DNA from 3 places in the Vreelandella sp. 21 genome. Region 2 is predicted to be linked to each of the others. Evidence: predicted binding sites of a transcription regulator. Region 2 holds the regulator's gene; each other region holds the start of a gene.

Region 1 (3,258 bases), 1.4 Mb from region 2:
CACCAGCACTGCACGCTTGGGCATTGGTACTTTATGGGGGACGGTCATCGCTATAAGCATACGGAGGCTTACAAAGCGCTGGCGGCACCGCATAAGCGTTTTCATGAAAGCGGTTTAGAAGCACTTAAGTTTGCCCGCCAAGGTGATCATAATGGCCAGCTTGCGGCACTGGCTATGATGGAAGAAGCCAGCAGCCAGCTAGCGCTCCAGCTTGATAAACTGATGGAGCATGCTGTTTATGAGGTTCCCCTTTCAAATGGGCGCCCTTCACCATTAGCAGATTCACCTTGATGACGTGCTGTACGCCTGCCTAGCAGACGTACACATATCACACTCTTTTATGCCATGCTGGGTGCGTTACCGCGCTTTTAATCACTCACTCAGCAGGGAAAGCAATGTCGCAGATCAAAAAGCTAGATCTCGCTTTACAGGGCGGTGGAGCCCACGGTGCTTATACATGGGGTGTCATCGACCGCTTACTTGAAGATGACCGTATCGAAATAGAGGGCATCAGTGGCACAAGCGCTGGCGCAATGAATGGTGTGGTCATGGCAGACGCCCTCACCCGCGGTAACAAAGATACGGCTCGCCAAGCGTTACACCAGTTTTGGAAAGCGGTTAGTCGAGCGGGTATGGCGAGCCCAATTCGCCGCTCACCACTAGATGTACTTACCGGAAACTGGTCCCTCGATCACTCACCGGGTTATATGGCTATGGACCTTTTAAGCCGCTTGGTATCCCCCTACCAACTGAACCCTCTGAATATTAATCCATTGCGTGACATTGTCGCCGAACATATTGATTTCGAACGTGTAAGACGTTGTGAGCAGCTTAAGCTATTTGTGACGGCCACTAACGTTCGCACTGGAAAACAGCGCGTCTTTCGCCGCGAAGAGATGAGTGTAGATGCAGTCATGGCCTCTGCTTGCCTGCCATTTGTATTTCAAGCGGTTGAGATAGAGGGCGAAGCGTACTGGGATGGCGGTTATATGGGTAACCCAGCGCTGTTCCCTTTAATGGAGGAGTGCAGCGCACGCGACATTCTGTTGGTGCAGATTAACCCCATCATCAGAGAAGAAGTCCCCACGTCTGCCTCAGCCATAATGAATCGACTAAATGAAATTACCTTTAATTCAGCCCTGATTAAAGAAATACGCATGATTGCGCTGCTTAAGCGCACACTGGATGAACAGGGAATCGAAAACTGCTATCAGCAAGCGCTCTTCCACCGTATCAGTGGCGAACAGGCGCTAGAGGATCTCTCGGTATCCAGCAAAATGAACTCAGAATGGGCGTTTCTATGCCATCTGTTTGAGCAAGGGCGCGATGCCGCCGAACGCTGGCTAGAAACTCACTTTGAAGCGATAGGTGAACGTTCAACACTGGATATTGACGCTGTTTATTTGCACGAATAACCAGCACTCAGGTGTCGCACGTCTTCACCGCAGATGCGCCACCTTGGTGCATTACCAGCCTACTGAAACTCTCCACCTATTAAACAAACACACATAAGAAACTGATTTTAAAATTAAAATAATCTTATGGCGAACTAATTGCTTCACTCTTACTGAATGATGGTAGGCGTGGACCAGGCCCAACGGGTACGAGTGCGTCGAACCTGCCCTTCAATGGCGAAGGCATGTTCTCGTTAACAACATAGCGCCTTTCCAAGCGCCATGTTTTGACCCACTCGTATCGTGCTCTGTGAGGCCATCCATGGACATTCGCAATAAAGCTAACCGCATTCGGCTATTAAACTTCTCTACCCCTCAAATGCGTGCGTTCCACTTCTCCTGGTTCGCGTTCCATATCTGTTTTTTTGGTTGGTTTGGCATCGCTCCACTGATGGCAGTGGTCCGTGAAGATCTATCACTCACCCAAACGCAGATCGGCAATACCATTATTGCCTCCGTTGCTATTACCGTTATTGTCCGCCTGCTCATTGGCGTGCTGTGCGATAAAATTGGGCCTCGTAAAACCTATACCGGTTTGTTGATGCTGGGCGCTGTGCCCGTTATGTGCATAGGTTTTGCCAATAGCTTTGAGACCTTCTTACTCGCTCGGCTGGCCATCGGAGCCATCGGTGCATCCTTTGTGATCACCCAATATCACACCACGATGATGTTTGCGCCGAATGTCGTTGGCACCGCCAATGCGACCAGTGCTGGCTGGGGGAACTTGGGCGGCGGTACGACGCAAATCCTGATGCCGTTGATTTTCTCAGGTCTACTAATGCTTGGCGTTAGTGAAACGCTAGGGTGGCGTTTAGCAATGGTGGTGCCTGGCGTCGTACTGTTTTTTACTGGGATTGGCTATTGGCTGTTTACCCAAGACGCTCCCGATGGCAACTTTAGCGACCTGCGCGCCCGCGGTGAGCTACCTGAAGCCACAGGTGAAAATAGCGCAGTACAAAGCTTTCTGACCGCAGCAAAAGATATTCGCGTATGGGCGCTGTTTATTGTTTACGGGCTCTGCTTTGGCGTCGAACTAACCATCAATAATATTGCCGCTATCTACTTCTTCGACAAGTTTGACCTGACTCTGGCGACCGCTGGTTTAATCGCTGGCTTATTTGGCCTAATGAATATTTTTGCCCGTACCCTTGGCGGCGTTTTTTCAGACCTGTTCGCAAAACAAGGCGGTTTAAAAGGGCGAGTTCGCTGGCTGTTTATCGCCTTGGTATGTGAAGGAATAGCACTCATTGCCTTCTCACAAATGCATGTCTTAAGCCTCGCAATTGGCATCATGCTGGTCTTTAGCCTGTTTGTTCAAATGGCCGAAGGAGCAACATTTGGCGTGGTGCCCTTTATCAATAAAAAAGCACTGGGGGCTGTTGCCGGTATTGTGGGGGCGGGTGGAAACGTCGGTGCCGTATCCGCCGCCTTTCTGTTCCGTAGTGAAAGTCTTGGTTATCAACAAGGGCTTTTTTACCTTGGCATTACCGTATTAGTGCTCGCTTCCTGTGTACTGGTAGTACGCTTCAGCGATGCCACAGAAGCCGAAGAAGCCACCGCCTACCGTGATGCGGTTGGCGGCGACACGAGCGCAGGCGCACTCTCGCTGCGTTAGTATTCACTTACCCCTCTGTACGCTTTATCCGCGACGATTTTTTACGACACGTTTTCGCGACACTTATCGCAACAGAGGGGATTTCATCTCAGGCGGGGAGTAAAAGGAAATCACTATGTCTTCAGCCCAACAGCTACTCTTAACCGCCCTTCGATGCGATATCGATAGCCTGCACCACTTAGCCACTAC
Region 2 (3,258 bases):
TTTATGCCCAACACTTAGCTAAAAGCTATAAACGCCGCCGTGTCGTTAAGGATATTAACCTAGAGATATCTCAAGGCAGCGTGGTAGGGCTACTAGGCCCCAATGGCGCAGGCAAAACGACATCGTTTTATATGATTGTCGGCTTGGTTAAGTCTGATGCGGGAAAGGTTGGCATTGATGAGCTTGATTTAACCCATGCCCCCATGCACGAACGTGCAATGGCTGGTATTGGCTACTTGCCTCAGGAAGCCTCTATTTTTCGCAAACTTACCGTCGCCGACAACATCATGGCAATCCTGGAAACCCGCAAAGAGCTCGATCGTAGCGCCAGGGAGCAGCGCCTTGAGTCGCTACTGGAAGATTTTCACATCACGCACATTCGTGACAACTTCGGCATGAGTCTTTCGGGCGGAGAGCGTAGACGTGTTGAGATTGCCCGCTCCCTCGCGACCGAGCCTGCCTTTATCCTGCTTGATGAGCCGTTTGCCGGCGTTGATCCAATCTCAGTGGGCGATATTAAAACGATCATTCGAGCCCTCAAAAAGCGCCATATCGGCGTGCTGATCACTGATCATAACGTCAGGGAAACACTGGATATTTGCGATATTGCTTACATTGTAGGTGACGGCCATATCATCGCCAGTGGCCCCCCTCAGGAAATTCTCAACAACCAGCGGGTAAGAGACGTTTATTTGGGGGCTGATTTCCGCTTGTAAACAGCCATCTGTAGAAAAAATAGTAGTGGTGGCATACTTATTGCACTTGCACCAAGCCATAACTCGCACTAGGGTGGAGCTTTCTGATTAACGAGCGGTTCTCAGATGGTCATGAAAGCTTCTCTTCAATTGCGTATCGGTACACAGCTGACCATGACACCTCAGCTGCAGCAGGCCATCGCCCTGTTACAGCTATCAACGCTGGACCTCCGTCAAGAAATTCAGCAAGCACTTGATGCCAATCCAATGCTTGAGCAGGAAGATGAGTTCGGCGAACAGGCCGTTAGTGAACACCAGGAAGCTGAATGGTCCGAAAGCATTCCTAACGAACTCTCAACTGACAGTGACTGGTCAGACACTTATCAAGACCTTGGTAGCCATGGTGCCAGCAGCGAGGGGCCTGACTTTGAGCGTCAAGCCGCTGGTCAAAGTTTGCATGGCCACTTACTTTGGCAACTCGCCATGACAGATTTTTCACCACGCGACCACGCCATTGCTGAAAGCCTCATCGATGCACTGGATGCCAACGGCTACCTAACCCAGCCTCTCAATGACATTCGCGAAGGACTTAAAGCCCAAGGGCATGAAGGCCTTAGCCAGCGTGAAGTTGAAACAACCTTGCTTCGTCTTCAACAGTTTGAGCCCACCGGTGTATTTGCTCGCGACCTGCGGGAGTGCTTAATGCTGCAGCTCGCCTCACTACCGGAAGATACACCGCTGCTTATGCCTGCCAAGCGGTTAGTGCGTCAATTTCTGGAAGCGCTTGGTAAGGATGATGTGCGTTTGCTAAAGCGGCGGTTAAGTCTAGATGATGAGCAGCTTGATGATGTCATCCGCTTGATCCGCAGCCTTGATCCTCGCCCAGGAAGTGCCTTTGGCGACACTGATGACAGCTATGTAACGCCAGATTTAGTCGTACGCCATGACCACGAAGGATGGCACCTGGAGCTAAATCCTGAGGCATTGCCGCGCTTGCGCATTCAACCTGACTACGCAAGCCTGATCAAACGGGCTGACAAGAGCCAAGATAACCAATTTTTAAAAGAGCATCTCCAAGAAGCTCGCTGGCTCATCAAGAGCCTTTCAAGTCGAAATGATACGCTACTGCGGGTGGGCCGAGAAATCATAGCTCGCCAGATAGGCTTTCTGGAACACGGCGAAGAAGCCATGAAACCGCTGATTTTAGCCGATATCGCAGACGCCGTAGAAATGCATGAATCCACTATTTCCAGGGTCACCACCCAGAAATACATTCATACTCCGCGCGGAGTGTTTGAGCTCAAATACTTCTTTTCAAGCCAAGTAAGTGGCCAGGACGGCGGTGACAGTCACTCCAGCACCGCCATCCGCGCTCGAATCAAAAAACTGGTGCAAGATGAACCGCCCGGGAAACCTCTCTCAGACAGCCGCCTCGTGGCGCTATTGGAAGAGGGTGGCATTAATGTGGCAAGGCGAACGGTGGCCAAATATCGCGAGTCGATGGGTATACCCTCTTCAAGCGAACGCCGCCGTTTACGCTAATAAAACAGTGCTAACGAACAAAGTCTGTCTAAGGGCTTTGCAATAGCGCAAAAAGGGTTACAATCGAAGAACAGTCCGATGGATAAGGAGCACGTCAATGCAAGTAAATATCACTGGTCATCACGTAGATCTGACTGACGCCTTGCGTGACTATGTAAATGAGAAGCTGGAACGCGTTGAGCGCCATTATGACAATATCACCACCGTACAAGTGACCTTATCTGTTGAAAAGGAGCGCCAGCAAGCTGCCTGCACCCTGCATGCTGCAGGTGCCGATCTACACGCAGAAGCATTAGACAACGATATGTACGCTGCGATTGATGCACTAGCGGACAAAATTGATCGTCAACTCGTTAAACACAAGGAAAAAGCACAAGCTCGCGCCCAAGGCGCTGGCGTGCGTTAACTCAATGACGTTGGAAACTATTCTTCCCCCGGAGCGCGTGCTGTATGACGTCCCCGGGGGCAGCAAAAAAAGGGTGCTGGAATTTTTCAGCACCTTTATTGCGCAAAACACGCCAAGCCTAGATAGCCAAGAAGTCTTCAGCCGCCTGATTGGTCGTGAGCGTTTGGGTAGCACTGGAATAGGCAACGGCGTTGCTATTCCTCACGCCCGTAGCCCTCACTGCAGCTCGCCTATCGCTGGTTTTTTAAAGTTAGCTGAGCCAGTAGATTTCGATGCTATTGATGGCGACCCCGTCGACCTTGTTTTCGTACTTTTAGTGCCCGAAGAGGCGGACGACACGCACTTAGCCTTATTAGGGCAAGTGGCGTCCATCATGAACAACGTTGACACACGTCAGCAGCTTCGTAGAGCGGCTAGCCAACGTGAGCTATTGGACCTTATTACAGCAAAAATTCGTGAACAACCTGTTACCTAAATGGTCCACCGCTAGACACTGCCTACTAGTTTAACGTTTACCTCCATTTTTATTGGCATGCCAAGAGAAACTCTATGCAACTGGTGATCATTAGCGGCCGTTCAGGGTCCGGTAAATCTATCGCCTTACAAGCGTTAGAA
Region 3 (3,258 bases), 280 kb from region 2:
AAATAGTCGGCCAATGGACGATTGGGTCGATGATGGCTCAGTGCTTAATGAATGAGCTCTTGATGACATAGGTCGGGTGCGCACCTGATTGTTCCTTCTCGCTACGAAACGGCTTTTGATAGACTAGTTTGCCACGCTTACCCTAGATCGGCCACGAGGTTAAAAACTTGAATGAGTGAACCCCCCCATGCTTGAAGACCATCGCGCTGGTCCGCGTCATGATTCATTGCTAACCGCTTATCCAGAAGATGAAAGTAATAGCGGTTGGATGATTAGCTATATTGACATTATGACGCTACTGGTAGCCCTGTTCGTTATTATTATTGCTGCGGCTAATGTGACAAGCCCATCATTGTTTCAGCAAGAAACAGCCGATGAGTACGGCTATGAGTCGTCACCTGCTAGAGAAATACCCCTGCCGGATGCGCTTGCTGAAGCCCGTCAGCAGCGCACAGTACTCGGCGTATCACCTAGCAGTGATGCGCTCAGCCCGTTTGCGATTAGCGCTGCGTTGGGTGTGGCAGGGTTGCCTAAAGCTCGCACTGCTGTTGTGGAGGTGCCTCCTTTATTGGCGCGGATTGAAGAAGTATCGATAGATACCCAGCCATCGACTGCCAATAGTAGGCTTCCGCAGTTGCTACTGCCCACCGATGAGCGTCAGTCTGTTTCGCCGTTGGCCGATTACATGGTACTGCTCACCGACCGTCCACCTATCAATGTACAAAAAGTATCTGACGTGGCGATTAATAGCGCATTAGCACTTGATGAGAGATTGTCTGAGCGTGTGGAGGCTTCGACGTACCTACCTAACCTGGAAGGCGTTGAAGTTTCCCGAGTCGCTGAAGGTATCAGCCTGCGTGTACAAGATCGGTTGCTATTTCCCTCTGCCGATGCTCAGTTGACAGAAGGTGGCTCATCGTTAGTAGGATCATTGATGGATACCATCCAGCGCTTCGAGGGGGAAGTGTGGGTAGAGGGACACTCCGATAGCCAATCTATCAATACCCCAGAGTTTTCGTCCAACTGGGCGCTTTCAAGTGCGCGGGCGATTGCGATCGTTGAGGCACTTGAAGCCGCAGGGGTTGCTCCAGAGCGTTTGCGAGCCGTTGGACTAGCCGCAACTCAGCCGCTAGAAGATAACGATACTGTCGAAGGGCGAGCGAGAAATCGTCGCGTTGAGGTGGTTATTCATGTGGACTAGGGGGTAAGTCAAAAAAAACCCGCCGGGGGAGGCGGGTATGAAAGGGCTTGGCTCACTGCAGCCCACTGGCATCAGGTGAGGGGTGTACAAGGTTGCCAGTGGGTACAATTTCAGTATAGCTATTTATGAGCTTTTTCCAAGGGCTTGTCGAATTTTTTTCAATTTATTCGCGCACTATTTTGGTGCGCCGAAGTTGCGTTGTTTTGGGGCTCATAAGAAAGTGGCTGCTTTTTATGAGTTAAATTTTTGATTATTAAAAATAAAATTGTATTGGCATACAAACTGCTTTGTTGCTCATCTAAAAGTGGACGTGTGTAACGACTTTTAAGATTGCAAAAGGGTGGTGCTATGACCGAATACAAGCGTACTGCGTTGCCCAGTGATGCTCAGTCACCTAGTGACTTAGACCCAGCGCTTCAACCGCGTTTGGTAGTCACCGACTTGGACGGTTCATTACTAGATCACCACAGTTATGATTTCTCACCTGCCAAGCCCTGGCTTGCCCGCCTTAAACAGCTAGGGGTTCCGGTCATTCCGGTTACCAGTAAAACTCGCGCTGAACTCATTCCCCTACGAGAAGCCCTTGGGCTAACGGCGACCCCCTTTATTGCCGAGAATGGTGCTGTTATTGGTCTGCCGCCAGGTTGGTGTCATGCGCGTTTAGATCGCCCTGGTAATGGCCGAGATGGCGTCGTTATTAAACACACCGGAGTTGATAGTGGTTTCATTAAAGCGCGACTAAACGTTTGGCGTAAGCGCCTGGGGATTCGGTTTACTCGAATGGGCGACTTAAGCCTTCAACAGGTAATGGCGTTAACTGGGCTTGATGAAACCCGTGCGAAAGCAGCGCGGCAGCGGGAGGGGAGTGAGCCACTTATTTGGGAAGATAATGCAGCCGCACTTGAAACGTTCCGCATTGCGCTTGAAGGCGATGGCCTTGAGCTCACGCAAGGGGGCCGCTTTTGGCATGTGATTGGGCGCTTGTCTGATAAAGGGGGTGCCGTAGAGTGGCTAATTAAACGATTTACTGCATTACGAGGCAGTTCGCCACTTTCATTGGGCTTGGGCGATGGCCCAAACGATATCACTATGCTGGAAACTGTCGATCAAGCTGTAGTGATTCGAGGTTGCCACGCTCTTAACGTTGAGCCGCACAACAGCGCGTTATATCGAACAAATGCAACTGGGCCAACTGGCTGGGCTGAGGGGGTAGCCCACTGGTGGGGGCGAGATGACGGGCGTCTAGAAATGGCGCCAGTGAATGACGCCGCTGCATCAGATTACAAGCCACGGGAGGCTAGCGTATGAGTGATTTCCATCAAAATGGTGTGATTACCGACTTTCACAACTTAACGCGCCGGCCAGTTGAAGCCCTTGAACAAGAGCTTTGCCAGTTTGCCAAACGTCGCCCAATGGGACTAATTTTACCCTCGCTTTTTTCTGAACTGGAAGGGCCTGCGCTGTCGGCGATTGTTGATGAGCTGGTGAAAGTGCCTTACCTCAATGAAATTGTCGTTGGTTTGGACAGAGCAGACCGCGATCAATTTTTATATGCTCGGGAATTCTTTTCACGCTTGCCCCAGCACACTCGAATTCTATGGAATGACGGCCCGCGTTTACGTGCTATCGACCAAGAATTAGAAAGTCATGGTTTAGGGGCTTTAGAGCCAGGAAAAGGAAGAAACGTATGGTATTGCGCTGGCTATGTGCTTAGTTCAGGTCGCTCCACCACCGTTGGTCTTCACGATTGCGATATTCTTACCTACGACCGTGGCCTTCTAGCGCGCCTTATGTATCCTGTCGCGAATCCCCGTTTTAATTACAGTTTTTGTAAAGGCTATTACCCGCGTATCGCCGAAGGAAAGCTCAATGGGCGTGTTTCTCGGTTGATGGTGACTCCGCTGCTACGTGCCTTGAAAACTGTCTGTGGTCCGTTACCTTATTTGGATTATCTAGACAGCTTCCGTTACCCGTTATCTGGTGAATTTGCCATGCGCAGTGATGTGCTAGAGGGCATTCGAATTCCCGCTGATTGGGGGTTGGAAATCGGCGTGCTG

Evidence for each region. Region 2 encodes sigma-54, which starts transcription at its own class of promoters, with help from an activator protein. Its sites were predicted from a motif close to TGGCACNNNNNTTGCTNT; they were not measured.
Region 1: a site for sigma-54 is predicted at 1,543-1,560, ahead of ACN06F_RS04285 (NarK family nitrate/nitrite MFS transporter). Genes of this name have one in related genera too.
Region 3: a site for sigma-54 is predicted at 1,473-1,490, ahead of ACN06F_RS12285 (HAD-IIB family hydrolase). Genes of this name have one in related genera too.

Annotation. Positions count from the first base shown of each region.
Region 1 is NZ_CP194673.1:931,348-934,605, reverse strand. Features, by position in the region: gene ACN06F_RS04295 (CZB domain-containing protein) at 1-291, shown strand, start outside; gene ACN06F_RS04290 (patatin-like phospholipase family protein) at 396-1,415, shown strand; gene ACN06F_RS04285 (NarK family nitrate/nitrite MFS transporter) at 1,717-3,069, shown strand; gene ACN06F_RS04280 (nitrate- and nitrite sensing domain-containing protein) at 3,185-3,258, shown strand, end outside.
Region 2 is NZ_CP194673.1:2,353,585-2,356,842, forward strand. Features, by position in the region: gene lptB (LPS export ABC transporter ATP-binding protein) at 1-716, shown strand, start outside; gene ACN06F_RS11100 (RNA polymerase factor sigma-54) at 822-2,237, shown strand; gene hpf (ribosome hibernation-promoting factor, HPF/YfiA family) at 2,335-2,643, shown strand; gene ptsN (PTS IIA-like nitrogen regulatory protein PtsN) at 2,648-3,118, shown strand; gene rapZ (RNase adapter RapZ) at 3,193-3,258, shown strand, end outside.
Region 3 is NZ_CP194673.1:2,638,401-2,641,658, reverse strand. Features, by position in the region: gene ACN06F_RS12290 (OmpA family protein) at 188-1,201, shown strand; gene ACN06F_RS12285 (HAD-IIB family hydrolase) at 1,550-2,509, shown strand; gene ACN06F_RS12280 (glycosyl transferase) at 2,506-3,258, shown strand, end outside.